Regions from separate parts of the Paenibacillus sp. E222 genome, predicted to be linked through region 2. Evidence: a T-box and tRNA genes for the amino acid it is inferred to sense, from the RefSeq annotation. Region 2 holds a T-box; the other holds one or more tRNA genes.

Region 1 (15,211 bases), 820 kb from region 2:
ATGCCGAACACAACAGGAATGGACGTAATGGAAGAAAAAGCAAACAGACTTGCTGCTGCCATCAAAAAACCGATGTTCAGGAACGGTGCCGTTCCAAACCGATCTACCATTTTCCCTACAGGCAGCAGTGCAATGACCGTGATGCCACCACCGGCTATCAGCAACAAGCTGTACAGGTTGGGCGAGATGTGCAGGTCTGTGCGAGTGTATAGCGTAAGCACGGGACTGAGCAGGCCAATAACAAAAGACTGCATAAACAGTGCAGGATATACGAGCGGATTCACATTAAGGGTGCTGCGTACCCGCTGCAATGTGCCCTGGACACTGTTTTTGAGTCGGATGAAAGGCGTAAGAATATTCGGTTTAGCCGGATATTTCATATCTGCCCGGCTGGTCTCACTTTGCGCATGCTCTCCCTCAACAACGACACGTCCGGGTAGAACTAAGGCGACCAGAATAACCAGGATTGCAACACCCATCAACACCAGGAAAATGGTGCGGTAATCGTGATGCGTCCGCTCCAGCAGCCAGTTCATGCCGATCGGCCCAAGTCCAGTGCCCCCAAGAGCCGCCATCTCCAGCGCGCCCATGGCTGTACCGTTTTTGTTCTGCGGCCCCGACATCGCGGTCACGCCTGTCATGGCGCAAGGCCAAAGGGGTGACGTACCAATTCCAAGAATGAGACAAGCCATGGCAAGTCCAAATGCACTTTTGAAGAATATAATCATGATTACAGCAACTAATGTACAAATTAGGGCCGTCACCATTGTCGCGCGGAACCCAATCCGTTCTGCAGCCCAGCCAGAGGGAGCCCGGAACAGATTATCTCCCAAATATTGAAGGGCAAAGGCCACACCAATCACGCCAGCGGACAAGCCCAGAATATTGTCCATATACACGGGCAAAATAGCGACCAGCAGGGCACCCTTAATGATTTCAACTAGAAAAAGCGTTAGCCACATGGCGATAAAAAAAGGTGATCGCAAGATTTTGGCTGGTTTTGTATTGGTTTGCATTCTTTTTCCCCTTTCGATGCTCGCTTGCCCATCTCCTATCCTTACTGTAACCCTCGGGGATGTGTCCAAATCTCAGCAATTCGAAAAATTGTCAAGCAATACTGCTTGCATTCGGTTCTTAATTTGCTATACTCAAATTTGTTTGAGATTACAATATGATAAGTTTTCAGCGAAGCTGAACTTAAATCCGTGATCGCAAGAATAACATCCGCTATATGCGGTCTGTCTTCATAGAATTTACGTCGAAAGACGTTTTTCTTACAAATTATAATTAGGAAAGGTTGTGACAGCACTGATGGATCACCGCCGTACGCCGCTGTTTACCGCTTTAAAAAATCACGCGGCACTCAATCCGGTGCAATTTCATATTCCGGGACATAAAAAAGGATTGGGAACGGATACCGAATTTCGTGAATTTATCGGCGATAATGCCCTCTCCATAGATTTGATTAACATCGCACCGCTAGATGATTTGCATCAGCCAACCGGTGTCATTGAGGAAGCGCAGATTCTGGCAGCCGATGCCTTCGGAGCCGATTATACCTATTTTAGTGTGCAAGGCACAAGCAGTGCCATCATGACCATGATTTTGTCCGTATGTGAGCCGGGTGACAAGATTATTGTGCCCCGTAATGTGCATAAGTCGGTCATGTCTGCCATCATTTTCTCAGGAGCGAAACCTGTGTTCGTCTCTCCTGCGCAGGATGCCAATCTAGGGATCGATCACGGTGTCACTACGGGCGCGATCCGACGTGCTCTTGAGCGTCATCCTGATGCCAAGGCACTGCTCGTCATTAACCCAACGTACTTCGGCGTATGTACCGATCTGAAAGAAATTGTTGAACTGGCGCATAGCTATCAAGTCCCAGTACTTGTGGATGAAGCGCATGGCGTACTCATTCATTTCCATGAAGATCTGCCACTCTCAGCTATGGCCGCCGGGGCTGATATGGCTGCAACAAGTGTACACAAGCTGGGTGGATCCATGACTCAGAGTTCTGTACTTAACCTGAACACGAAGAATGGATATGTCAATCCGCAACGTGTACAAACCATTTTGAGTATGTTGACTTCGACGTCGACTTCTTACATCCTGCTGGCTTCGCTCGACACGTCGAGACGTAATCTGGCTCTGAATGGCCATCAGATGGCACAGAAAGCTATTGATCTGGCTGAGTTTGCAAGACGCTCCATTAATGATATGGACGGTCTGTATTGCTTCGGCAGAGAGCTCCTGGGCACAGAGGCTACCTTTAATTACGACCCAACCAAAGTAACTGTTCATGTTCGCCACCTTGGAATTACAGGCTACGAAACAGAGAACTGGCTACGTGAGCATTACAAAATCGAGGTGGAGCTCAGTGATATGTATAATATTCTTTGCCTCATCACGCCGGGAGATACGGATGATTCGGTAGAAATCTTGCTGAGCGCCCTGCAAGATCTATCCCGTACGTATTATCAAGTGAATCCAGCTCATGAGTTGGTGGTCAAGGTTCCAGATGTGCCACAGCTGATGCTGACTCCACGTGATGCGTTCTATGGTGATACCGAAGTCATTCCTTTCAAGGAATCCGCGGGCCGGATTATTTCGGAATTCATCTACGTTTATCCGCCAGGAATTCCGATTCTGCTTCCAGGTGAGGTTATCACTCAGGAAAACATCGACTACATCATTGATCATGTTGAAGTTGGTTTGCCTGTAAAAGGACCTGAAGACCGTAGCGTAACTAACGTAAAAGTCATCGTAGAAGCAGATGCAATTTTCTAGAACAGCCACCTCTAAATGAGGTTGATCGATCTCTAAGGCCAAGCGGGATGCTTGGCCTTTTTATTTTTTCTCCACCCATACTTGTCCTGCCTTGGGCTTATGATCGCTGTATCGTTTGCATTTTCCCACCTATTTCACTGTCCCTATGACAAGAAAAAACAGCAGATACACCTAATAAAAAGCAAACAAAAGGCCCCCTGTGATCAAGGAGCCTTCTTGCTTTATTCCAAAAGGATGACTATTCTTGGCTTGCAACGAGTTCGTTGTACGCCGCTTCAACACGGGTCCACTCTTCTTCGTCTTCAATATTGTAGAGCACCATTTCCTCGTCTTCTTCTTCCATACGCAGAATGATGCCGTCAGCTTCAGGATTGTTACGTTCCAGCAGGAGCGCATAAACATGCTTCTCCACGTCAAACGTCTCCACCAAAACCATTTCCACGTCATTTCCGTTCTCGTCTGTCAGTGTCAGAAGAACTTCTTCATGCTCGTGGTCGTGGTCGTGGTCTTGACCGCATCCGCAGGCATCGCCGTGTTCATGTGTGTGATCGCTCATTGATATACCTCGCTTTATAAATAGAAATTGTGTAACCTTGCATATCGTAACATGTTCAATGGTTCAGGTCAATTTAACCGACAAGGTTATTTTTGCTTCAATCGTTCAGCGCGGTAATGATTTTCTCGGCTGCCAGCACATAACCACTGTTTGCATTTTCTTTAATATAAAAACCGATTTGGTACTTACCAGCCCGGCTAAAATCATACGTAAAATCGTACGTTCGGAACCAGAAGTTATCCTTCTGTGTCTTAAGCTCCTGGGATTGAATATCCTTAACCTCACCACTTGGGTTGGTAATCGTCACCTTTACAGCAGCTATATCCGTTGTCAAACTATCGACTTGTGAGAACACATTAAATTTCAACTTACCCACGTTCACGTTGCCAAACACGGTATCTCCCTTGAAGAGAAAAATATGTACATTCGGTTTGATAACCGTTACTCTCTTGTTTGTGCTATCCCATCTGGCGATTCCGCCCGCTTCCCTTACAGGTACATAGGTCGTTCCGTCAATCAGATAACCACCGTCAGCTGCTTCCTTGCCGTTTATGAGAACCCGAATCTTCTCGTTCACTGAATCTGCAAACAATAAAGACCCGCCGAGCAAGGAGAATACCGTGACACACAGCAAAATTCTTTTCCATTTCATTCCGTCAATATTCCCTCCCCTGCTGCTAGCTGTTGTACATTTATACTGCAGACTCATCCACAAAGTTGCGCTGTTTTTCATCATTTTTCATTTTTTATCCAGAATATTTTCCACCCCTTGGAACGATCAAAAAGAGGCGTACCCTGTTAAAGGACGCCCCTATAGTATAGTTATTGGCAATGCGTAATTATGCGAATTTCTTGTGGATCAATTTTATTATGCTGCTGACTACGAGGTATGACGAGTCAATATACAAGGTACGCCCTTGCCTACAGCTCCATCGGTTCGCATCCGTGCTGCATAATCCATTCCTCGTGTACAGGGGGTCTTGCAGCGCTCACATACATCCGAAGTAACCAACTTCATGGATACACGAAGTTTGTCACTCTTTAACACGGGAGCCTTTTTTCCCTTTGCTTTTGCCATCCCGGATTCCCCATTTCCCCAATTACTTGCTGATGTAATGCATCATATGGGGATTCGCCCGGTTGTGTGTCAAAAAGAGTAAACTTCGTGCATGATATAATTAAATGAAGCCACCGTTTGCACGCAGCGTCTGTCCTGTGACCCATTGCGACTCTGCACTGACAAGGAAAGAGATCACATTGGCAATGTCCTCTGGCTCACCCAGACGACCAAATGCATTCATTTTACGCAGCCCTTCGAGCTGTTGCTCCGTCTTTCCGACTGAAAACAATTCGGTATTCACCGGACCTGGTGCAACGGCATTAATGGTGATTTGTTTGGAGCCAAATTCCTTCGCGAGCTGACGAGTAATCTGTTCAACTGCACCTTTGGTACCTGCGTACACGCTGTATCCCGGAAACATCTGTCCGTTTACGGAAGTGGAGAAGTTAACGATTCGGCCCTGATCCTCCATGTGTTTCAATGCTTGCTGACAAGCAAAAAATGTACCTTTAACATTGATGGCAAACTGCTGATCGAATTCTTCCTCAGTCACATCTGCCAGAGGCGTCGTTTTCATGATGCCTGCATTGTTGATCAGAATATCAACTTTTCCAAGCTGGCTAATCGTCTCGGAAAATAAACGCTCCACATCTTCCTTCCGAGCAAGGTCAGCCTGAACGGTAATGGCACGCACTCCTTTTTGACGAGCAATATCTGCCACCTGTTCTGCTTTATCGGGACTGCTCGCATAGTTAATGACGACATCTGCGCCCAATTCAGCGAGTTGCTCTGCAATAGCACGTCCAATCCCCGGGATGAGCCAGTTACAATGGCCACTTTACCTGTTAGCTTTTTCATTTACGATGACTCCCTCTCTTGTTCCAAATGTAATAATCCCTTTTCGATCAACAACCACACCTGCTCAAATTCCGCATCAATTGCAGGGCTTTGCCATTCGTAGACGTGTGCCGGATGATGAAAACGAGCGGTAGCTTGAAGAATCGCCGCAGCAAGCACATCTGGGTTGTTGAATTGGAATGGGTTCTCCTGCTGGATGATCTCACTCAAATGACGCACCAGATGCTGCACATGTTTATTGATAATATCTGCTGATTCCTGGGTTACCCGTGCGTACATCTCAAACAACTCTGCATCGGATTCGGCATAATGACGTTTACGAGCGATTAATGCTTCTATATATACTTTTAGATGACGTGTGCCCTCTCTGTTATAACTCTGATCCTTAGTTATTGCCGTCCAAGGCGCGATAATCTCATCTTCAAGCCATTGTGCAGTCACGCCTTCAAGTAATTCTTTCTTGCTTTCGTGACAAATATTTATTTTTGTCATTTGTTATTCGGTTGATGATTTATATGTACGAGCGTAAAAAAAAGAGCCCATGTAATATGGCCCTTATCCAAAGTTTTAATGTTTAATCTTTTCTAGAAAACGAACTTAAACAATACGAAGATCACCGCAAGTATCCCAGCGAGAATGAGCCAGTTGCTGATTTCCCACCAAATGCTTTTTCCTCCGGCTAAAAGCTGTTGTTCATTTTCTTCATGGCGCTGTTTGTGTGTATGTGATTCCGAAGCATGGGGCGGCTTGCTAAAGTCCATCATATACATTCCCCTTTCCAGCAACTTTAATCTTATAGTTCCAGTATAACCCATAATTGAGTGAAAATTTGTTTATTCATTAAAATATATTATTGAATAGACAATTCTTCTTCCGTGACCCATTTATGATTCTTCACCGGATCTCCGCCTGTGGTCGGGTTATAATCAACCATGTATACCGTCGTTTGCTCAGCAGAGTCAATCGTTGCCTTGGCACCTTTCATTCCAGACATGTGATCAGCATTCAGCACAACCTCTGCTCCTGCTGCATACGGTTGATCCGTATGGTCCTGAATTTCCTCTTGGATCACCCATTTATGATTTTTCACAATGTCTCCCCCTGTGGTGGGTGTGTACGAGACTGCATACGCTGTCGTCTCATAGGCCCCCACAATGGTCGCTTCTGCACCCTTCATTCCAGCCATATGGTCCGTACTCATCACGGCCTGGCTGCCCACTGGATATGTAGGATTTTTCTTTTCCTGCAGCCCTTCCGGTAATTCTCCCGAATCCGAGTGGTGCATCATTCCTGTACTCATTGCATGACTGTCACTACTGCTATTATCCTGCCCAGCATTCTTGCCACATCCACTTAACATCAGACTGCCCGTGATCACCGTAGTCAGCAATATCATTGCATACTTTTTCATGAGTTGCACTCCTTTGAACTTTCGATTTCTACTCTTATAATATACCCCATATGGGTATATTTCAATCGTAATTGATTTCATTACCTATTTATTGGTTGTCGCTGCAAAGTTAAAGAGCATATCAAAAAAACCTCCGATTTCTCGGAGGCCTTCAGGTAGTTTAGACCGTATTTTAGATACGTGCTTCAGACTTCAACAATGAAGTTCAAACTAACGGTTGAATTGACTTGGCTTGGCTTAATGATTAAGCTAGCCCAACGGTAACATTGACGTTCCCTTTGATGCCTTTGGAATATGGGCAGTAGTCATGAGCAAGTTTGACAAATTTCTGTGCTGTCTCCTCATCCAGACCTTCAATTTTAACTTCAAGTTCCACTTCCAGTTTCACACCATTATCCGTAGGGTCTGTCACAAGCATAACCGTAGCCGATACCGTGCTTCTCTCAATTTCGACTTTGTGTTTCTTCAACTGAAACTCCAGCGCCGAATTAAAGCAAGCACTGTAGCCTGCTGCAAACAATTGCTCTGGATTCGTAGCTGTCGTCACTTTGCCTCCCAGTTCAGGCGGGGCAGCGACATCAAGCATAAATACGTTATCTGGCGATTGCACAATCCCTTGACGTCCACCTGTATTAATAACTGTAGTTTCATATAATGTTTTCATGAGTATTGGCTCCTCTGTATGTTTAGATTTTATTTTGTAAAGGTACATCTCTTTTGTATTGCTAACAATTACATTGTACACAATTAAATTGTGTTTGTAAATCATTATTATAAAAAAACAACCACTTCCTCATGTAATACAAGGAAATGGTTGCTCCGTAATTGATACATATTTATTAATGATCCAAAAGTTGAATCCACCTTAATATATATTAACTTTTACATCTTCTTCTCAAAGCCCTCCATCGGTGCAAGCGAATTCTGGTAATCAGTCCCTTCCTGACTGTCGGTAGTTAAGTGCATAACCTCCCGAAACGAACCTTCTAGATAAGTCTGCATTGCCAATGGAATGCGCAGTTCATCCATATCAGACGGAGATATTTGGTAACGAATGCTGCCAAGGTCGCCTGCTTTTACCTTCTGTACCCATTTCGGCTCGCGAATCAATTCCCGTCCGAGTGCAGCCAAAGTTGCCCCCGCGTTGACAACTTCTTCTGCGTCTTCCGGCCGCTCAATCGATCCAATACCGATCAGAGGTTTTTTTTGATCCAGAACCCGAACGAATTTAGTTAAGATCGGCTCCTTGTCATCGGGTTGGTTTAAAGAGGTTCGTTTGTAACTTCCCATCGACAAATGAATGTAATCAACCCGAGTGTTCGTCAGAGCCTGGGCAAAAGCCAGGGAGTCTTCGAGCTGGATGCCCGGCATATGAATTTCTTCGGGTGAAATCCGATAACCGAGGATGAAGGGTTTATCCACATGGGCATCGATAACCGATGCAACCTCCTGAATGACTGCCAGCGGAAATCGCATACGATTTTCAAAGCTGCCACCCCACTGATCGGACCGTTGATTGGAATTGACGGAGAAAAATTGCTGCAACAGATACGTGTTGGCCCCGTGAAGCTCTACTCCGTCAAAACCAGCTTGTATGGCCCGCAAGGTTGCCCTGCCGAAGTCCTTAATAATGCTTTCGATTTCCTCAGGTGTTAATTCACGCGGCGTCTCCGAGTCGATTGGATGTGCGGCAGCGATTGCACTCGCACTGGTGGGTTGTACACCTCTTAGCGTTTTGGAGTTTGTTTTGCGCCCTGCATGAAAGATTTGTACAACGGCTTTCGTTCCGTCTTTCTGAATGGCTCTTGCAATTTTGGACAGTCCTTTGACTGTAGAATCACTTGCAATGGAAAGCTCACCTTCGAAGCCTTTTCCTCCATCGGTTACATACGCAACACCTGTAATGATCATCCCAGGGCCACCCGCCCGTTCGGCATAATAATCGACTTCATCATTGGTGATGGAACCATCGAAGAAACTGGACATCGTTGTCATTGGCGCCATGACCACTCTATTTTTCAGCGTAAAACCATTCGCAAATGTATAAGGCTGCAAGAAATTACGATTATTATTTTCCATACATATCTCTCCTTTTATTAGGCTTGTTCAGCCTTGTCTCTGTTTCATGAGTTATTGTATAGTAGGGTGAAATGAGAGTATAGTATGCACTTAAAAGGTAGATACTATCTAAAAGGAGAGTGGAATATGGAAACTGCTGAGGAAGTAAACGTTAGACCATTCACACATGCCATGTCGTTGATCGGTGGAAAATGGAAAATGCATATTTTGTTTTGGTTATGGAAAAAAGAAACATTGCGATATGGAGAATTGAAAAGAGCCTTGGATGGAATTACACATAAAATGTTAAGCTCTCAACTGAAGGAATTAGAGGCCGATCAATTAATTATTCGTACAGAGTACCCACAATTACCGCCAAAAGTAGAATACTCTTTGTCTCGTGAAGGATTAACGCTGATGCCTGTGCTGGAGATTCTCTGCGATTGGGGTAGACAGAATCTTGCTGATTTGCAGAAGAATTAGTGAAAGGGTTGACGCGAAGGATGTTTTCCCTCTCTACTTCAGTGGTATGACTACTACGTAAGGCTCTGTCGTTTTAATCCGTAGTGATCGAACGACTGCCCCTACCATTTAAGGTAATCTAGTAGGAGCAATGAGAAGCTATGACTAATATTGGTGACAAAACGCAAATTAAGGTTACTATATTAGTGGAGTAAGGGAAGATTTTGAACCTTACAAGACTCCAAGACTGGTGGATTCAGTCTTACTGTTATCAGTAATATAGTCATTCAGCTATTTTGGCTCGAACATACAAAAAACTACCTTTTCTAGTTCTGGTGGTTAAGTTCACCTTATTATCTTGTAATTACCGCACTACGCTCAGCTATCATTATCCGTATTGCAATATATATCATTGTACAACCAAGAGAAATAATAGGAATTTTAGAATCAATAGAGGCTTGATCAATTCTGCAAAAATCTGCTACATTACCAAAGATGTCATAACACATTCGGAAAATTTCAGATTCCGGGAAGAGTGCTAAAATTCCTATGGCTGCAGAAATAATATAAATAAAGCACCCAACATACTTTAATACTTTAGAAAAGGTATTTGATGAGAGACTTCGAGAAGCATGAATCATATCTCCAATAAAAAATGTTAGTCCAGCTAGTGATAAACATGTGCAAACTTGCCCTGATGCTTTCATTAAAAATCCGAAGGTGCAAACAATACAACCAATTGCTATTAGAGATGCCTTAGACATTTATTATTCCCCACTTTTTATTTCTGATCTTGCCAACTCAATTAATAAATATTCGTTCAAATATATAGATGGAAAAATTAGAGATCTAATCCTTTTTTTCAAATCATTATTCCCCTGAGATTTTGTACCTGTCTGATCAACTTAAAATTAATTAAAACTGATAAGTTGATTTTCTGTGACCTCGAACGTTTGATCATAATTATAATGTAATCAACAAACCACACCCACCACAAAGAAAAAAGCCCTTTCTGTGCAAGGACTTTTACGTATGATCTGTAGTGGGCTCGAACCACTGACCCCTACCCTGTCAAGATAGTGCTCTCCCAGCTGAGCTAACAGATCATGATATTTAATTGTTTGCCAATCAAGTAACAGTATCATACCAAGTAACCGTGTTCATTGTCAATCGTTATATTGGTAATATTTTATTCGAATTGGTGCACAATAAAGGAATGATTACCATTTTGATGACGAGGTGACTTCCATATGAGGAATATGAGAGAACGTAAGCTGCGTTTCATTATCACTGCCAAAAACGTAGCCTGTCTGATTGCGCTTGTTGCATTAATATACGTTTCTGTCGGTTGCAGTTTGGAACGGGATGAACATACCGTACAATTTCAACAGTTAAAAGAGCCCAAAGAGGTGAATGATGACCTGCCCGTTTGGCTGGATGTGTATTCCAAGTCTGTTGTGCATGACGTGTACTCCCCACAAGGCAATGTTGAAGTCTTACCCTGAGGAACAGGATGTCGCATTTCACTCATCTTCGTCCCACTTCTTGGAGTACGCCTTCTTGGTCACATAATACAACAAAGCAATCATGCCGGCCGCCATTAAAAGGGTGATTGCCATCACTCCTGCCATACCCATGGTTCATCCCTCCTCTCCCAGTATGTTCCAGTCTTAACTATACAGGAAAAGCATTTTTTTGTATAATTCAGTCTGATAGCGTAGAGCAGAAAGAAGGTATAGAATTGGCAGCTGAGATTAGTTATGTAACTACTGAAGAACAACTTCAGGAAGCATTGGATATTCGCAATCATGTTTTTGTCATCGAGCAGCAGGTGCCTGCTGACATTGAGATCGATCAATATGATATCATCAGCCCTGATGTGCATCACGTATTGTTAAGTACAGATGGACAGGCTGTAGCTACAGGGCGTCTGATCTATTACACCAAGGATACCGCCAAAATGCAGCGTATCGCTGTTCTCAAATCTCATCGTGCTTTCGGCTACGGGCGTGTGCTGCTGTTAGCCATGGAAGAACGGGCACGCGAATTGGGACTTTCCTACTCTGTTTTGGACGCACAATGCCAGGCGCAGAAGTTCTACGAAAAGCTCGGATATGAAGTAATCTCGGAAGAGCCTTTTTATGATGCAGACATTCTGCATGTTCGGATGCAAAAGAGCCTGTAAATTATCACTGCGAGCGATATGAAGCCATGCTATGCATACTTTTTTTTGATCCGGACAGGCTAAAGAGGAAACCAGATTCCTATTTGGTCAAATAAGGAGAGTGTGACATCATGGATCAAACGACACGCGAAAGCTTCACAGCAGTACAAAAAAATGGTGACGGTGATCTGACAGCGTTCCAAACTTCATCCGGACGTGTGCTGGACTACCAACAAGCACTGGCAGAAGTCAAAGCAGGAGCAATTGCAGGTGTAAACGTCTTTAAAGGCAGAGACGGCGAAATGTACATTCGCGGTGATGCAGACGGCGACCCAACCAATAACCTTGATCAACTTCCTATCTTCTAATAGATGTATGCTGCCTCACATGGCGCCAATCCGGCATTCCGGGTTGGCGTTTTTTACGTTTTAATATTCGGTAAAATATTTCACGGCATCTCCAGCGGGTGGGCTTTTACGAATGGGCTGTTGTTCCTGCTCCCATGCTTGCAGAATTAATATGCCTTCCAGCGTAGACTTGTTTTCCCACACAATATGCTGCCTGCGCTCAAGCTCCAGCAGTGACTCATGAATGAACGCCTTGCTTCTGCCCGTCTTATTCTCCAACTCATCCATTCGTGGCACCCGGCGACGCTGCCCCGCATAATTAACAATAATACGCAAAATTTTGCGTTCAAAATCATTCAGCATATTTCTTCCTTCCCTTCCTTATGGAGTACGGGACGCCATGCCAGAATACCTTGTTCCAGAAATGTTCGGGGTGCCCCCTCTTTCCCTGCGGATGCTCTAATCTTCCCTTCCCGCACACTGTTGATTCGAATCTGCCGCTGTGTAATATGCCCTGCACGATCCATGTAGACGAGTTCAACCATCTGACCAATATATTTCCCTAGCATAATCATCCCTCCAATAAGAACATGTGTTTGTTTTATTATTATATGCGAACATAAGTTCTTTATTCAACAACTAAAAAAAGGATTTTTTTGAAATTAAAAAACCAGACTCACTCCCTTTTACAGAGAAGTCTGGTTCCTATCTTTCTTGCTGTGCAGTTCTTGTTCAGTTCAACGTCGATCCGATTCCGTGAATTGTACTTTTTTCAGCTGCTGGGTAGACGGGTTAAAATCGACATTCACAAATACAGCAAATTGTTTACCGTCTTTATTACGTACCCATAACTTGAACTGTTCACGGGATTGGTCTGCTGTTAACGAGGTGCGGCCAATGTGTTTGTAATCCAAGATGTCCACGTTGTACTTGGTTTGCGTTTCCTTCACTGCAATGATTCCCCACTTCGCATAATCCGGAATTGCCGTTGCTGAACTTGTTGCTAGTCCACTTAAACTTAGTATCACCGTCATCAGGGCTACGATGAGCATTCTCATATCATTCACTCCTTGGGCAATGTTTACGTTAGCCTGCCCTGTAGAAGTTTATTTTACACCAGTAGACGAATGATAAACGTAATTGGTTGCTGGAGCGATTGAATCGTACTAATCGCCATCTTATACCGTTCAATTGGTGATTTGAAGCTCATCCCCAAGTCACCCTCCAATAAAAGATTTCGCGGTAGTGGATCTTCCGGCTTTTCCAAACCGTACTTTTCTATAAGCTCATCTCGTGTTTGTTGATCCAATTCACTCGGATAATTTGCATATGCTGCCGTAACATCGCTACATCCAAAAACGACAAGCAGCAGGACACCCCATCCCACCATAATCCAACGTTTGCGCACTCTCAGTTCTCCTTCATTTAAATCAGATAATGACAACCATACTTAACTTCATTCGTCCTGATTGTACATAAATAACATGGGATTGGAAATAACAAATGCAGGCATCATTACATACGCCTTAAGCCTCATTTGCAAAATTATGGGTTTAGCGTATCCGATAAACGTGTAATAGGCCATGACAGCATCACTTCATTATTCTGAGCAATCATTTCGAGGAGGTTATACCCGAATGTTCAAACGTATGGATGAAATCGCAATTGAAATCCCCAATGTCGAGAGACCAGACCCGAATGCAGCGGCAGCGATACAAGAATTGCTGGGTGGTAAATTCGGAGAAATGTCAACGTTGAACAACTACCTCTATCAATCCTTTAACTTTCGCTCCAAGGAAAAATTGAAACCCTTCTACGATCTGGTGATGAGTATCACCGCCGAAGAATTAGGTCATGTGGAGCTTGTGTCTCATGGTATTAACAAATGCCTTAGAGGTTCTACCGATTACAAAGAGCCGGATAATACACCACTCGGTTCTGTGAAGGATGCACGTCTGTCTTATCATTTCCTTGCTGGCGCACAGGGAGCAATGCCTTTCGACTCGATGGGCAATCCGTGGACCGGAGCGAATGTCTTCAACAGTGGCAATCTGGTCGAAGATCTGCTGCATAACTTTTTCCTCGAATGCGGAGCCCGCACACATAAAATGAAGGTTTATGAAATGACCGATCACCCCGCAGCCCGGGCAGTTGTTGGCTATTTGCTGGTACGCGGCGGCGTGCATGTGGTCGCTTATGCTAAAGCGCTTGAGATTGCAACCGGAGTGAATGTAACCAAATTGGTACCGATTCCATCCCTGAGCAACAAATCTTTTAAAGAGGCGTGGAAATACGAAGAAAAAGGTCTACACACCAAGCTGTATACCTATAGTGATAAAGACTTTACTGCGATCAGTCAGATCTGGAAAGGGACACACCCCGAAGATGGACAACCGCTGGAAGTCATTCAAGGCGTACCTGAAGGTTATCCGATTCCTGAAGCTCCCCCGGTGGAAGAAGAATTCGCCCCAGGCATTTCGCAGGAAGACTTCCAGGAAATTGCACGTCGTCTCAAAATGGCGGGAAATATTGCGGATTAAGGCAGCGTTATGTAATGGATGTACTAGCTGTTGTTGTTGATATGGCATGAAAATGGATAAAGCCCTCAGATCTTGCTGCTTAAGTGGCAGGATCGAGGGCTTTTATTAATGTATTAAAACATGGATTTAATGCTGTTGATGAACTTTTGCCCTGTGTTTGGCTCTGTAAGTGTAATGTCCCACATCACTATTTTGGTCATCAGATTTGAACCATCGGTTATTACTTTTATAGTCAGTTCTTTAACTCCCTTTAACGGAGTTTGAAAAGAGTCAGGATGGTTCTCCGCACTGTTCGCTGATACAATCAAGGAATAGATTTCTGTGCCATCGGCGATAAAGCTTATTGTAATAGGCTCATGGCTTGCTGTTCGGATGACATCGTCCGGTATAGCGAAATAACCTTTCATATTTTTGTATTTTCCATTTAAGAGATATGAAAACTCATTCGTTTTTTGTATTTCTCTACTGTACAGATTGATTTTAGGCTCAACATTTGTCTGGCCTACTGTAAAACTGGAGAGTTCTTCATCCCATACTACAGCCCCGTCACTCAAAGCAAGTTCATTCAGTGCAACACTTTTTCCGTCAACGTTTTCTAAATAATGATTGAGGCCGCCAACAACAGTGATCGTACCTATTGAAAAAATAATCGCTGTCAGGAAGATTCGAATAAGTCCTTTTAATGTGTTCCGATGATGCCTTATTATCCTCTGCGCCCCATATCCCACGGCAGCCCCTAAAGTATTAATCAGGATATCGTCTATATCAAACGCACCTAAACGGGAAATCATTTGCACTGTCTCTAACATCGAAATACAGAGAACGAATATACTGATAAAGCGAATAAACCCACAGCGAAAGAGGAGCGGAATGACCATTCCGAAGGGGATGAATGCTATAAAGTTCCCCATTTCAAAAAACCAAATCTTAAAATCTCTCCCCATTGGAAAATGTAAAGGAATTCCTTG
Region 2 (15,211 bases):
AGCGATGACGGGCAAAGATCCGGTTCGTCTTGGAGAAGAAGTGGCTTGGAGATTGATTGAACGGGGAGCAGAGCAGATACTGGCAGAAGTTAGGGGATGAAGACATGGTGGGGAAGGTCTTTTTGGTTGGTGCAGGTCCAGGGGACGCCAAGCTGATTACGGTAAAGGGCTGGGAATCGATCGGTCGAGCGGATGCTGTCGTTTACGATCGGTTGGCTAGTCCGAGATTACTTAAACAAATGAAGCCCGGCGCGGTTAAGATCTATGTGGGCAAACGGCCGGATCGACATACGATGAAGCAGGAAGAGATCAACCAGCTGTTGGTTGATCTCGCACTGGAAGGCAAGGTTGTGGTCCGGCTTAAAGGGGGAGACCCGACGATATTCGGACGCGTAGGTGAAGAGGCTGATCTGCTGCGCAAAAACAACATTCCTTTTGAAATCGTACCTGGTGTAACCTCAGCAATAAGTGTACCTGCTTATGCTGGAATACCTGTGACCCACCGCGACTATGCTTCCTCTATTTCCATCATTACGGGGCATGAGAGTCCGGACAAGCTTGACCGCAGTATTCATTGGGATAAAGTGACGAATGCTACAGGCACACTGGTATTTATGATGGGTGTCTCCAAAATTGGATATATCAGCGAACAGTTGATTCGTCACGGACGCCCGGCGCAAACACCGGTGGCATTGATTCGCTGGGGCACAAGAGCAGAGCAGGATACGATTACAGGCACGCTTGAAGATATCGAAGCAAAAGTGATCGCTGCGAATTTTCAACCACCCGCTGTCATTGTTGTTGGTGAGGTGGTGAACCAGCGTGAACAGTTGAAATGGGCAGAAGCACTGCCGTTGTTTGGCAAACGCATTTTGGTGACGAGAGCTCGCAGTCAGGCTAGTGAATTGGTGAACCGGATCGAGGAACTTGGCGGCGAACCTTACGAATTTCCGGTAATTGAGACCGTGATGCCATCAGGGGAGTCGGCACTGGAAAGTGTCAAACAGGCCTTTGGTGCGTTAAGTACATTTGACTGGGTATTTTTTACGAGTGTAAACGGAGTGGAATTCTTTTTCCGTCATTTGCAGCAGCAAGGTAAAGATATTCGCTCCATTCATCAAGCGAGAGTTGCTGCGGTAGGACCTTCCACTGGGGAAGCTTTGCGTAAGTATGGCATTGTAGCGGAGGTCATTCAGGGGCCATTTCAGGCTGAAGGTATGCTTGAAGCATTTGAAAATGAATTGAAGCAAGGCCAGAGGGTGCTTTTACCACATGGAGATCTTGCACGTTCCTGGTTGCCTGAACAGTTGAGGGAGCGGGGACTTCTGGTCACCGAGGCAATTATCTATGACACCATTCTGGCTGGCGAGGATGACGATGAATTGCTGAAGCTGCTTGAAGAGGGCGGCATTCATGCGATGACCTTCACGAGTTCTTCCACCGTCACCAATTTCATGAGTATTTTGAAACGGATGGGATTGCAGGACCCTTTGCCTTTATTGAAAAATGTAGAGGTCGCATGTATCGGGCCTGTTACAGCGAAGACGGCAGAAGCAGCAGGCTTGAAGGTCACCATGATGGCTGAAGAAGCAACCATTGAGAGTCTGATTTCTGTGTTGTCTGATTGGAAACGAAAGCCTGCTACAGAAGCTGTATTTCCTGCTAACCATATAAATTGAACCGCAATCGATAGATGAAGCGTGCTGAATTCGTTACGATACCGGCGCGCTTCGCTTTTTGCTCCATATCACTATTCAAGGAGGTTTCACACGTATGAGTTTTCCAATTGTGCGGCATCGCCGTTTACGTCAATCCACAGGTATTCGCAATATGGTGAGAGAGACCCATTTGACTGTGGATGACTTTATCCAACCCATCTATGTTACTTATGGTGAAAATGTAAAATCTGAGATCAAATCTATGCCAGGCGTATTCCGCTTCTCGCTGGATCGTCTGCAGGAAGAAGTGAAGGAGATTGCCGAACTGGGTATTCCGGCTGTGCTCTTATTCGGTATTCCCGAAACCAAAGACAGTGTTGGTTCGTCTGGATTCGCAGAAGATGGTATTGTACAGGAAGCAACGAAGCTGATTAAGTCCTGGTATCCTGAGCTGCTGGTTGTTGCGGACACCTGTTTGTGCGAATTCACCGATCACGGTCATTGTGGCATGGTGCACACGGTTGAAGTGGACGGTCACATTTGCGGAGATGTCCTTAATGACGAATCACTGGAGCTGCTCGTGAAAACAGCGGTATCCCAGGCCAAAGCTGGAGCGGACATTATTGCACCATCCAACATGATGGATGGATTTGTCCAAGCGATCCGTGCCGGACTGGATGAGAATGGTTTTAGTCATATTCCGATTATGTCCTACTCCGTAAAATATGCGTCGGCATTCTATGGTCCATTCCGCGAAGCTGCCGATTCCACGCCGCAATTCGGAGATCGCAAGTCATATCAGATGGACCCGGCGAACGCTCGTGAAGCATTACGTGAAGCCGAAACCGATGTGCTCGAAGGAGCTGACATGCTGATGGTGAAACCTTCCCTGTCCTATCTGGATGTCATGCGTACGATCAAGGACAATTTTGATCTTCCACTGGTTGCTTACAACGTAAGTGGAGAGTATGCCATGGTGAAGGCAGCAGCAATTCAAGGCTGGATTGATGAGAAGAAAGTGGCCATGGAAATTCTGCTGAGTATGAAACGTGCGGGGGCAGATATGATTATTACGTACTACGGAAAAGACGCGTCACGCTGGCTGGCCGAGAAATAAATTTATATTAAGGAGGATGTTCATGACTGCACAACAAGGAACTCGTCGTAATGATGAGCGCTCACGCAGCGCATTTGAAGAAGCCAAGCAGTACATACCTGGGGGTGTGAACAGTCCCGTTCGGGCGTTCAAATCGGTGGGGCTTACCCCGATCTATGCAGAGCGCGGAGAAGGCTCCAAAATCTATGATATCGATGGCAATGTTTTTATTGATTATGTGGGATCCTGGGGTCCGCTTATTATGGGACATGCACATCCTGACGTTGTGGAAGCTTTGCGTGAGACAGCCCTTAAAGGAACAAGCTTTGGTGCGCCAACACTCCTGGAGACCGAGATGGCTAAACTCGTCTGTGAGCGTGTGCCTTCGATCGATATTGTACGAATGGTGAATTCCGGTACGGAAGCAACCATGAGTGCAATTCGGCTGGCACGTGGTGTAACCGGACGCAGTAAAATTTTGAAATTTGAAGGATCATATCACGGACATGCCGACAGCTTGCTGATCAAAGCAGGATCTGGTGTAGCAACACTGGGTCTGCCTGACAGCCCTGGTGTTCCTGAAGGTGTGGCCATCAATACGATTACGGTTCCATACAATGACCTGGAGTCAGTGAAGCTTGCTTTTGAACGTTATGGTGAAGAACTGGCAGCCGTCATTGTGGAACCTGTTGCAGGTAATATGGGAGTTGTGCCACCAGTTCCAGGTTTCCTTGAAGGCTTGCGTAGTTTGACGTCTCAATACGGCAGTTTGCTCATTTTTGATGAAGTTATGACCGGATTCCGTGTAGGGTTGAACTGTGCACAGGGACGATATGGCGTAACACCTGACCTGACTTGTCTGGGTAAAGTCATCGGTGGCGGGCTTCCGGTGGGTGCTTATGGCGGCAGACGTGATCTGATGGAACAGATTGCTCCGACCGGACCGATCTATCAGGCAGGGACGCTGAGTGGTAATCCGCTGGCTATGGCAGCAGGTTATACGACGCTCAAATTGTTGACACCGGAGGTCTATGATCGTCTGGAGACACTGTCCGCACGCTTGCAGGCTGGGTTTGAAAAGAATGCAGCAGAGACGGGTGTACCCATAACCATTAACCGTGTGGGTTCGATGGTATGTCCATTTTTCAGTGCTGTTCCGGTTACGAATTATGATTTCGCCAAAGAAAGCAATCTGGATCAATTCCGTCGTTACTTCGCGGCCATGATTGATCAGGGTGTGAGTGTTGCACCTTCCCAATACGAAGGCATGTTTGTCTCTGGCGTGCATACGGAGCAGGATATTGACGATACGATTGAGGCGAACCGTAAGGCTCTTCAATCGCTATGACCATCAAAAGTTGGAAACGCCGCGGGGAATGGCTTGAGCTAATGCCAGGCAAAGCGGTGACGGGAAGTTCAGACAGGCAAACGGCTGCAGAGCAATGGCTCTTGTCCGAGCTTCAGTTACCAGAGAAAATGTTGCGTCAGCTAAAGACGAACCAGGGCATACAACTGGCAGGGGACCGGCTTCGGCTGGCCCTTTTTGCGTCTCAGCCGATCGATGTTGAACCGCGTTGGACGGATATCGATGTTTTGTATGAGGATGACTTCTGTCTGGTTGTGCACAAACCGGCCGGAATGAAGCTTCATCCCGATGGGAGCCGGGCGGATCAAGCGATTACGCTGGATCACGCGGTGGCCTCCTATTACGAAATGAATGGAATTCAGGCGAATGTACGCCATGTTCATCGTCTGGACGAGGACACAACTGGGCCTGTTTTATATGCCAAAAATGCTTTTGCTCTCGCCAAACTGGATGAAGCCATGCGGCGTAAAGACATTGGGCGGCATTATGTTGCCATTGCAGGCGGTCAGATATCCACGGAGCTGATTACGATTGATGCTCCGATTGGGAAGGACAGGCATCACAAGCAACGCAGACGTGTCTCTGAAGGTGGACAGGACGCTGTAACTCATGTGGAGATCGTGGAGGTGTGGGACAGGGCTACCCTTGTCCGGCTGACACTGGATACAGGGCGTACACACCAGATTCGGGTGCATTTAAGTTATGCGGGGCATCCCCTCGTCGGAGATGAGTTATATGGAGGCAGAAGGGATTCTATTGGTCGGCAGGCGCTTCATGGTGAGACGCTGAGTTTTAGTCATCCGCTCACAGGGGCACGAATTGAAGTGGCTGATCCTTGGCCGCAGGATTTCGAACAACTGGCAGGGCGGGAAGACAAGGACCAATAAACTGGGAAGGTTTGCATAAAAGGTGGCATGCTCATCTCATTCAAGGCATATAGATGGGGTAACGAAGGATTTGGACCATGGATCAGTCCCATGAGAAGGATCATGGTGAACATATGCCGAAAGGAGGACGCCACCTTTGTTGAATCAACCTTATGGTTTGCGGTTCGATATTTATGAGCGCGTTCATTTGTCAGAGGGAGTCCCTGCGATTGAGGAACTGGAGGAAATTGAGTTATATCCCCGTATTCAGGTGATCGGTCAGGATGATCATGCAACATTACGAGGTCATCTTTTGCTAACAGGTGCGTATCGGGGAGAGAATGAGATCTCGGAGGAACTCAAACATTTTATCCCGGTGGAGATCACGGTACCCTTGAACCGGGTAAGATCGCTTGAGGATATTTCCATTGAGATCGAAAATTTTGATGTCGATTTGTTATCCGACCGAAGTCTGAACATTACTGGCGTATTGTCGCTACGCGGCATCGAGGGCTTTCCGGTGGAGGAACCGCAGGTCTGGTCAGCAGATGAATTTACCGTTATACATTCGCCCGATCCTAGGCAGGGCGACCGTTCAGCTGACACAGAGCAGACAGGCAGCTCTCCCAATGTATTTGCTCAGGAGTATTTGCTTCAACGGAGCGAAGAGGAGCTGCAGCGGGAACATCTATTTCAAGCTACTCCCGAACCGTTTCAGTCTTGGCAGCAAGGGGATGGGAACGCGGAGCAAAGCAAAATAGGAGCTGAAAACGAAGAGTCCTCATCCTTGAGGGACAAGGAGGATGAAACGCAAGCGGAAGTGTTGTCCGATACGCCTTCTCCCGTTTCGTCTTTTTTGGCGGAGACAGCCGACAGGTTGGCTTCTTACCCTGAATCCGAGCCTTTGCTTCCTCTGGCTGAAGAGTCGTCTGTCTGGTCCGAGCCTTCCGTCGAGACCTTACATACGAACTTGAGGAATTCGGAACAGGCCGATTCCAAGCGGGACGCGCAGCCTTCCGATGAACCTGCAGCACCGGACGTATGGCATTTTGAATCTGCCCGATCCGAACCAAAGCAAGAGGAGAAGGCGGTTGCAGATGTCCCGGCAGGTTCGCAGTCAGAGAACTGGCAGGATGTCTTTGCAGCGTCTGAACCGGAAATTTCAGAGGAAGACAGACCTCCTCTTGAAGCGTTGGACACGAATGAGTCCGTTGAAAAAGAAGCATTTATTCCTGAACCTGTGGCTGAGACGGAAGACAAGCCGGAGCTCAAGGTTGCTTTTGGCAGCAAGAGAGAGACTGCGCCCAAACAGGAAGAAGGCGTGGGCATCTCCTCCTTGTTATCCTCTGGCAGAGTGACACGTGAAGCGGAAGCAGAACGGGAGCAAGAGGCACTCGCTGGAGTCCTGCAGGAAGAAGCATACCAGCCTGATGATGTAGAGTGGAAGAACCTGTTTCTCGGCACCATTGTCGATCAGACTCCGTTCCGTAAGGTGAAATTATGCATTGTACAGCGTGAAGAGACACTCGATACTATAGCAGACCGATATCAGTTAAGTACCCGAGAGCTCCAGTTGTATAATCGTCTTTCCGAACAGGTTGTGGAAGAAGGACAGATTCTATATATCCCTTAACCTGTAGGCAGGTTTAATGACCATTTCGACCCGTGATCCCTTGAGGATGGCGGGTTTTTGCTTTATCTGCCCTCAACCTGCATTGCAGCACGCTTTTTCCGCTGTTGTCAGGTTGACTATCGGGCACGGGCAGGGTATGATGTGTTTAGGTTTTTTGAAGAACAACGTGGATCGGGAGTAGTAGACAGTATGACCTTTCAGAGAGCGGGATTGTAGCGCTGGGAAATTCCGTAGGAACCAACTGATCGAAGTCGCCCGGGAGTTGCCTGTTTGAATACAAGGGATGAGTAACTTTAGTATCATTCATTCCTAAGGTAGGATGGGCCGGTCGCAGCCGTTATCTGCTTGAAGTGTCACGTAAGTATAGAAGGGGTAGTCTATCTTCTATCTGCGTGAAACAAAGGTGGTACCGCGAAAGCTAACCTTTCGTCCTTTGATGGATGAAAGGTTTTTTTTGTTTTTTGGCGATGATGAATAAGTAACGGAGGAATGACACATGTCTGAACAAAAAAATTCAGCTGCAACAGAAATGCCAACCACATATGATCCGAAAGCTGCGGAACAAAAATGGTATTCCACTTGGATGGAAAATGGATATTTCAAGGCAGGCCAGCGCAAAGACGCTGAACCTTATACGATTGTAATTCCACCCCCGAACGTAACCGGAATGCTCCATATCGGGCATGCGCTCGATTTTACACTGCAGGATATTCTGATTCGTACCAAGCGGATGCAGGGCTATGATGCACTGTGGCTGCCGGGTTCTGACCATGCAGGTATTGCTACTCAAACCAAAGTAGAGCAGAAATTGCGTGAAGAAGGTCAGACTCGTTATGATCTGGGACGCGAAAAGTTCTTGGAGAAGGTATGGGACTGGAAGGAGCAATACGCAACAACCATTCGTCAGCAATGGGGCAAAATGGGCTTGTCTCTCGATTACTCGCGTGAACGTTTTACACTGGACGAAGGTCTATCCCAGGCTGTACGTAAAGTGTTTGTTCAACTGTATGAAAAAGGCCTCATTTATCGTGGCAAACGAATCATTAACTGGGACCCGGTGAACCGGACTGCACTGTCCGACATTGAGGTTGAATATAAAGAAGTTCAGGGTCACTTGTACCACCTGCGTTATCCGCTCAAAGACGGAAGTGGTTATGTCACAGTAGCGACTACTCGCCCGGAAACGATGCTGGGAGATACGGCAGTTGCTGTTCATCCGAAGGATGAGCGTTACGCAGACATGATTGGCAAGGTGCTCGTTCTGCCTATTATCGGACGCGAAATTCCGGTTATTGCAGATGAGTATGTAGATAAAGATTTCGGAAGCGGCGCCGTGAAAATTACGCCTGCTCATGATCCGAATGACTTCGAAGTGGGCCTCCGTCATGATCTGCCGCAGATTACGGTGATGGATGAGACGGGTACGATGAATGCCGAAGCAGGCAAATATCAGGGACTTGATCGCAGCGACTGCCGTAAGCAGATTGTTGCCGACCTGCAAGAACAGGGCGTATTGATCAACATCGAGGATCATACGCATCAGGTTGGACACAGTGAACGTACAGGAGCTGTCGTTGAGCCATATTTGTCGACACAGTGGTTTGTTGAGATGAAGCCACTCGCAGAAAAAGCGATTGAGAAGCAACAAAGCGGTGAAGGGGTTCATTTTGTTCCGGATCGTTTTGAGAAAACGTATCTGAACTGGATCGAGAATGTTCGTGACTGGTGTATCTCTCGTCAATTGTGGTGGGGTCATCGTATTCCTGCCTGGTATGACGAGGAGACTGGAGAAGTTATTGTATCTGCTGAAGATCCGACAACATTGCCAGAATACGCTGGACGCAAGCTGAGACAGGATGAAGACGTTCTGGATACATGGTTCAGCTCCGCATTATGGCCATTCTCTACATTAGGCTGGCCGGAAGACACGGAAGATCTGAAACGTTATTACCCGACAAGTGTACTCGTAACAGGGTATGACATTATTTATTTCTGGGTGGCGCGCATGATCTTTACCGCTCTGGAGTTCACGGAAGAAGTTCCGTTCAAGGATGTGCTGATGCACGGTCTTGTTCGTGATGCAGACGGACGCAAGATGTCCAAATCGCTCGGCAATGGTGTTGATCCGTTGGATGTGATTGAGAAATATGGTGCGGATGCAATGCGTTACATGATCTCTACAAGCAGCACTCCGGGTCAGGATCTCCGTTTCCGCTGGGAGCGGGTTGAACAGGCTCGTAACTTTGCCAATAAAATCTGGAATGCATCGCGCTTCGCTTTGATGAATCTGGAAGGGTTCACCTATGAAGATCGTGATATTAGTGGAGACCTTGGAACAGCGGATTATTGGATTTTGCACCGCCTGAACGAAACTTCTCGTGATATTACGCGTCTAATCGAAGCATATGAATTTGGAGAAACAGGCCGTTTGCTGTATAACTTTATTTGGGATGACTTGTGTGACTGGTATATTGAATTTGCGAAGTTGTCCTTCTATGGTGAAGATCCGGTTGCCAAGAAGAAAACACAATCGGTACTTGCTTATGTGTTGGATCAGACTATGCGCCTGATTCATCCGTTCATGCCGTACATTTCGGAAGAGATTTGGCAGCATCTGCCGCATGAAGGCGAGACGATTACGTTGGCTTCCTGGCCGGTGTATGACCCTGCGTTGGAGAACCCAGAAGCAGTTGCCGAGATGAACCTGCTTATGGATACCATTCGTGCAGTACGAAACATCCGTGCAGAAGTAAACGTACCAATGAGCAAGAAAATTGAATTGATGGTGAAAGCGAACAACGCAGAGACATCCAGCATCATTGAACGCAACAGCCATTACATCAAACGTTTCTGTAATACGTCCGAGTTCGACAGCGGCCTGGATCTGAGCTCACCGGATAAATCAATGACTGCTGTCATTACTGGGGCTGAGCTGTACTTGCCGCTGGCGGGTCTTATTGATATTGATCAGGAAGTGGCTCGTCTGGAGAAAGAGTTGCAGAACCTTGAGGGCGAAGTACTCCGTGTGGAGAAAAAGCTGGCGAACGAAGGCTTTGTTGCCAAGGCTCCTGCCAAGGTTATCGAGGAAGAGCGCGCCAAGCAAGCGGATTATTCCGATAAACGGGATAAGGTGATTGCACGAATCAAGGAACTGAAAGGTTAATATATTCGGGTCGGATGGAGTGCTTATGCGCCATCCGGCCGCTTTTTTCAACCAAACTCAAACCGAAGGTGAATCATATGACGGAACTTAACGGGACAGAAATAGCATCTCCTTTACTTACCTATGACGAGGCCGTGAACTGGATCAATGGCCTTATTCCTTTTGGCATCCGACCTGGATTGGAACGAATCGAGGGATTGATGTCATTGCTGGGCAATCCTCACCAGCGTCTCAAATTTATTCATGTCGCGGGAACGAACGGCAAAGGTTCGACTTGCGCTTTTTTGACGTCAGTGCTTCTTCAGGCGGGATATGATGTTGGAACGTTCACATCCCCGTATATCACCAAATTCACAAACCGTTTTCAGTACAACGGTGAGGACATCCCGGAAGAAACGTTGCTCAAACTCTCGAACCGTCTGTATCCGTTGGTTCAAGAGATGGCTTCAACTCCCCTTGGATCACCCACGATGTTTGAGGTATCCACAGCACTCGCCCTTCTGTATTATGCGGAAGAGTGCTACCCGGACATTGTGGTATGGGAGACAGGGCTCGGGGGAAGGATGGACGTAACGAATATTGTTACACCCGTGGTATCGGTCATTACCAATATCGGTATGGACCATACGGATGTACTGGGAGATACGATTGAGGCGATTGCTGGAGAGAAGGCAGGCATTATTAAGGCGGGGGTACCCGTTGTTACCTGTGCCACGCAGCCAGAGGCTGTGAAGGTGATTCAGGAAACGGCAGAGCGGCTGCGTTCAACCGTGTATCTGGCGGGAGATCGTTTCTCCTATCATAGGCTGGACAGTGATGAGAACGGACAATCTTTTCATTTTACAGGACCGTTCCGTGATCTGGACGTTCGTATTCGCATGCAGGGCGTACATCAATGCGATAATGCTGCGGGCGCACTTATGGTACTGGAGTTGCTTCGCCAATACATGGCATTTATGCTGGATGATGAAGATATTGCACTTGGACTGGAACATGCCTTCTGGGCAGGACGGTTCGAGAAAGTGGTTGATCAGCCCCGCATTGTTCTGGATGGAGCACATAATCCGGAGGGTGCCGAATCACTGGCCAAGAGCATTATCGACGTATATCCTCACAACAAGTTAATTTTGATGATGGGCATGCTGGCGAATAAGCATCACGAAGCGTATTTGCAGCATATACTGCCACTAGTGGATACGCTGATCCTGACCGAGCCAGATTTCCGACGCAAAATGGATGCAGCCGATTTGCTGCAGATCGTCGAACGGGTACGTCCCGCCATTGCGAAACCGGAGCTGGAAATCATCGTCGAGCCCGAATGGGCAAAGGCACTTGATCTATTGAAGTCACGGACGGAAGCGGAAGATCTGGGGGTGGTGTCCGGCACATTGTACCTCATTGCAGATGTGCGGGCAGCCCTTTTGCATCAAACCGATTCTGAAAAAGGTTGGTGAAAGTTTTGTTAAATACATCGGAACACGTTCATTTTATAGGAATTGGCGGATATGGCATGAGTGCCATCGCGAGAGTTATGCTTGAGATGGGATACACCGTTACCGGATCGGATGTCGCTTCACAGGAGTTGACCGAGAAGCTGGCAGCCAAGGGAGCGAAAATATATATCGGACATACAGCAGAGCACGTAAATGGGGCAGACCTCGTTGTCTACTCTACGGCTGCTCCGGCTGATAATGTGGAGCGGGTAGCAGCTGAAAAGCTGAACATCCCGATTCTGCATCGCGCCCAGATGCTCGCACGTTTGCTGAATGAGCGCAAAGGTGTGGCTGTAGCCGGGGCTCATGGCAAAACAACCACGTCATCCATGATTGCACTTGTTATGGATAAATGTGATACAGACCCGACATACATTATTGGCGGGGAGATCATGAACGTGGGGACCAACGCCAAGGCAGGTCAAGGCGACTGGGTCGTTGCCGAGGCGGATGAGAGCGACGGTTCATTTTTGCAGTATCACCCTTGGCTCGGTATTGTGACGAATATTGAAGCGGATCATCTTGAGAACTACAACAGTGATTTTGAGGAACTCAAAAAGGCTTATGTGCAGTTCCTGAGTCAGATTCGTCCAGAAGGCACGGCTATTGTGTGTGCTGACGACGAGAATGTTCAGGCCATTTTGCCAGAGCTGAAATCACGGGTAACCACATACGGCATTGATTATGCTGCTGATTATACGGCAACAGATATCGTGCTTGGCGACCGCCGAATTTCCTTCACGATGAGCCATCAGGGCAATGTGTTGGGTACGGTGGAGCTGTCAGTTCCAGGTAAACATAACGTTTATAATGCGATGGCTACGGTCATCACCTGTCTGGAAGCAGGTATTCCATTTGAGAAAATTACGGCTGCCATTATCCAGTTCCATGGAGCAAAACGCAGATTCCAGGTGCTGGGCGAGGCGCGTGATATGCTGATTATTGATGACTATGCGCATCACCCGACCGAGATTGAGGCTACAATCAGTGCGGCCAAAGCAACGGGGAAACGTATCATTGCGGTATTCCAGCCACAGCGTTACACACGTACGTTCTTCCTGCTTGATGCGTTCAGTCGTGCCTTTGCAGAAGCGGATGAGGTTCTCATTACCGACATCTATTCCCCTGCGGGTGAAAAACAGATTGAAGGTGTTCACTCGGCTAGGCTGGTTGAACTCATCGTTCAAAACAGTAATGCTTCTGCACGTTATCTTCCGACAAAGGAAGAAGTTGTGGCAGATTTGCAGAACCGTCTTCAGCCAGGCGATCTTGTGCTCACGATGGGTGCAGGTGATATCTGGAAAGTTGGCGATACACTTGCCAAAGGGTTGAAATAAATACAATTGTAAAACCGTCTGACTTCATTTCGAAGCAGGCGGTTTTTTGCATGAAATGGAATGTTTCTGACTCTCTCCACATATAGCTGTTATAAATGGGACAAAGGAGAGGGTACGGGGTGAGCAATGCTAGAATGACGTTTCGCTTTGGGGATAACGAGTCGGACAAGCCTGAAAAAAAGGGGATACCCACATCCAGCACATTTGCAGCTTTGAGTGAAGAAATTCCGCACAGTCCAACGCCAACACCAACGCAGTTGAATACAACACCTTCATGGACACCAGAGGAAATACCCGGTGACTGGGGAGAGACGATGCTGACAGGCTCCACTGTACCTGAACCTTACCCAAGAACGGACAAGGATTCTAAACTCGATGAGCCCCGATACAGTTATAATCATCTAAGTGCGTATCCGGGAGATGAGGACGAGAACAGATCGGACGAGAATTATGGAGGCCATGATTGGCTTGCAGATAGTGAAAACTACTCGTATAAGCGAAATCGCCCCCCGAGGGGTTGGAAAATGATTGGTTCAGTAACGGGTGCGCTTGTAACCGGGGCCCTCTTTGGCATGGTTATTCTTTCTTTTTTTAATCGGGAAGGGGCTGTAGATCCTGGGAGCAAGATGCCCGCCAATCAGGCGGTATCGGCCGTGACAGGTCAGCAGGGAGTGGCAGGTTCGGAACAGCAGCTCCAGGCAACGACTACAGGCGGCAGCTATTATGCACTGCAATATGGTGTATTCAGTTCTCCTGAACGCGCTGAACAGGCGAAGGTGGAGCTGTCCCAGGCAGGGATTGCGGCAGGCTCCGATCCGGAGGATGGTAACCGGGTATATGCAGGCATTTCGGCTGACCGTGAGGAGGCCAAGCTGCTCAGCTCAAGGCTTAAGGCCGAAGGTGTGGAGCTGTACGTTAAGGAAATTGTCAACCCTGAAGTGAATCCGGCAGTTTTCGGCGGAAAAGCAGAGGATGTGAAGCAATTCTTCGCAAGTGGGTCGGCCTTGGTTGAACAACTGTCTACCCTCTCGATCCAGCAGCTTGGTCAGTCTGTTCCTGAAGCCGTTTCAACCGAAACGATGACCTCTTTACAGAACCAGCATCAGCTCTGGCTAACCGGTTTAAATAGTATCGCGCCAGGTCTGAGTGCAGACGTACAACCCTATGTATCCGCGATGGAAAAATCGATGAACAGTGCGGTAACGGCTATTGCCGAATACAACAAAAATCCGGCTAATGTGTATATGTGGTCCGTACAGTCCGATCTGATGGAATATGTATTACAGCAAAAAAAATGGCTTGAAGCGATAAAACAATAATCAACGCTTTCCCATAACACAGCCTTGAAATACCTATCCGGCAAGGAACTGGAAATAGTTCCCCTTGCCGGATTTGTGTTTGTATTGACGTACAAAACCCCGTATAATAATGTGGGTGTCAAAAAATGGCGAGGGAAGATCACCGATGAAAAAAAACTTCGGCATGTTATTGCTGTTTCTGCTGCTCGGCTGGCTGGCCGGTGCGTGGATCGCCAAGGCACTGCAGCCTGTAAAGGCCGTTGCCTTTCTAACGAAAGCCACGACCATTCGTTGGTCGCCGCAGGCTGATCTGGATATTATCAGTTATGATATTTCATTTCAATTTCAAATGAGCCTCCTGAGCTTGATTGGTATTATTGCTGCTGTATGGCTGTATCGCAGGTTATAGGAGAATGACGAATTTTGACGAAGAAACTAAAAAAATGATATCTACTAGCGTGATCCGACAGGATGTCGCCGTAGCATAAGGGGCCGGTTATTTTGGATAAAACACAACAGCGTCGCATTATTCTGGCTTCGACATCGCCACGGCGTAAAGAACTGATCGCATCACTCCATCTAGCTTTTGAAGTAATACCAAGTCACGCCGATGAAGATACACCGCCGGAATGGACTCCTGAACAGACGGTACAGGAACTTGCGATGCGTAAGGCGCTTGCCGTTTATCGCGGACTGGAAGGCCGTGAACAGGACGCAGTTATTGTTGGTAGTGACACTGTTGTCGTTCTGGACGGTGATATTCTCGGTAAACCCGTAGACGAAGCGGACGCTGTACGTATGTTATCTCGTCTACAGGGTCGTGTACACCGTGTTTTCACGGGAGTAGCTTGTATCGATGCAGGAAATGGACAATCCATGGTTCAGTATCGGCAGACGGATGTAACGATGAAGGAACTGTCTGACGCTACGATTCGTGCGTATGTTCAGACTGGAGAGCCTTCGGACAAGGCAGGATCATATGCCATTCAGGGCATTGGTGCTTCACTGATAGAACGTGTTGAAGGATGTTATTTCAATGTGGTGGGACTACCGTTGTCCTTGCTTAGCGATATGCTGGATGGATTCGGCGTACATGTACTGCCACGAACATGAAATTCCGCAGTTGACGATCTGAAAAGAGGGAACATATGGAGTCGCCTCAATATATGATGCGCGACATCCCCCAGGAAGAACGCCCGAGAGAACGCATGATGGAATACGGGGCGGGCGCCTTAAGCCATGCTGAATTGCTGGCGATCTTACTTCGAACAGGCACAAGACAGGAGTCCGCAGTGCATATG

The links. A T-box is a leader RNA that pairs with one kind of tRNA and senses whether it is charged. The one in region 2 lies ahead of HW560_RS12140 (valine--tRNA ligase), so its partner is inferred to be a tRNA-Val.
Region 1: it encodes a tRNA-Val, which carries the amino acid that the T-box ahead of HW560_RS12140 (valine--tRNA ligase) is inferred to sense. The anticodon was not compared.

What each region holds. Positions count from the first base shown of each region.
Region 1 is NZ_CP058552.1:3,539,905-3,555,115, reverse strand. It holds gene HW560_RS16015 (MFS transporter) at 1-1,016, opposite strand, end outside; gene HW560_RS16010 (aminotransferase class I/II-fold pyridoxal phosphate-dependent enzyme) at 1,312-2,787, shown strand; gene HW560_RS16005 (DUF1292 domain-containing protein) at 3,026-3,343, opposite strand; gene HW560_RS16000 (stalk domain-containing protein) at 3,441-3,995, opposite strand; gene HW560_RS15995 (hypothetical protein) at 4,224-4,421, opposite strand; partial or broken gene HW560_RS15990 (SDR family oxidoreductase) at 4,522-5,261, opposite strand; gene HW560_RS15985 (TetR/AcrR family transcriptional regulator) at 5,262-5,753, opposite strand; gene HW560_RS15980 (hypothetical protein) at 5,846-6,025, opposite strand; gene HW560_RS15975 (YdhK family protein) at 6,112-6,672, opposite strand; gene HW560_RS15970 (organic hydroperoxide resistance protein) at 6,917-7,336, opposite strand; gene HW560_RS15965 (NADH-dependent flavin oxidoreductase) at 7,555-8,751, opposite strand; gene HW560_RS15960 (winged helix-turn-helix transcriptional regulator) at 8,878-9,213, shown strand; gene HW560_RS15955 (hypothetical protein) at 9,546-9,956, opposite strand; tRNA gene HW560_RS15950 (tRNA-Val) at 10,226-10,298, opposite strand; gene HW560_RS15945 (hypothetical protein) at 10,443-10,697, shown strand; gene HW560_RS15940 (GNAT family N-acetyltransferase) at 10,934-11,377, shown strand; gene HW560_RS15935 (DUF3892 domain-containing protein) at 11,488-11,724, shown strand; gene HW560_RS15930 (hypothetical protein) at 11,785-12,066, opposite strand; gene HW560_RS15925 (hypothetical protein) at 12,060-12,272, opposite strand; gene HW560_RS15920 (DUF3889 domain-containing protein) at 12,441-12,761, opposite strand; gene HW560_RS15915 (hypothetical protein) at 12,815-13,111, opposite strand; gene HW560_RS15910 (manganese catalase family protein) at 13,341-14,243, shown strand; gene HW560_RS15905 (VanZ family protein) at 14,357-15,211, opposite strand, start outside.
Region 2 is NZ_CP058552.1:2,717,623-2,732,833, forward strand. It holds gene hemC (hydroxymethylbilane synthase) at 1-100, shown strand, start outside; gene cobA (uroporphyrinogen-III C-methyltransferase) at 105-1,679, shown strand; gene hemB (porphobilinogen synthase) at 1,774-2,775, shown strand; gene hemL (glutamate-1-semialdehyde 2,1-aminomutase) at 2,798-4,102, shown strand; gene HW560_RS12130 (RluA family pseudouridine synthase) at 4,099-5,007, shown strand; gene HW560_RS12135 (LysM peptidoglycan-binding domain-containing protein) at 5,144-6,619, shown strand; T-box leader at 6,778-7,056, shown strand; gene HW560_RS12140 (valine--tRNA ligase) at 7,116-9,782, shown strand; gene HW560_RS12145 (bifunctional folylpolyglutamate synthase/dihydrofolate synthase) at 9,860-11,236, shown strand; gene murC (UDP-N-acetylmuramate--L-alanine ligase) at 11,293-12,612, shown strand; gene HW560_RS12155 (SPOR domain-containing protein) at 12,732-13,931, shown strand; gene HW560_RS12160 (DUF4321 domain-containing protein) at 14,077-14,319, shown strand; gene HW560_RS12165 (Maf family protein) at 14,412-15,023, shown strand; gene radC (RadC family protein) at 15,059-15,211, shown strand, end outside.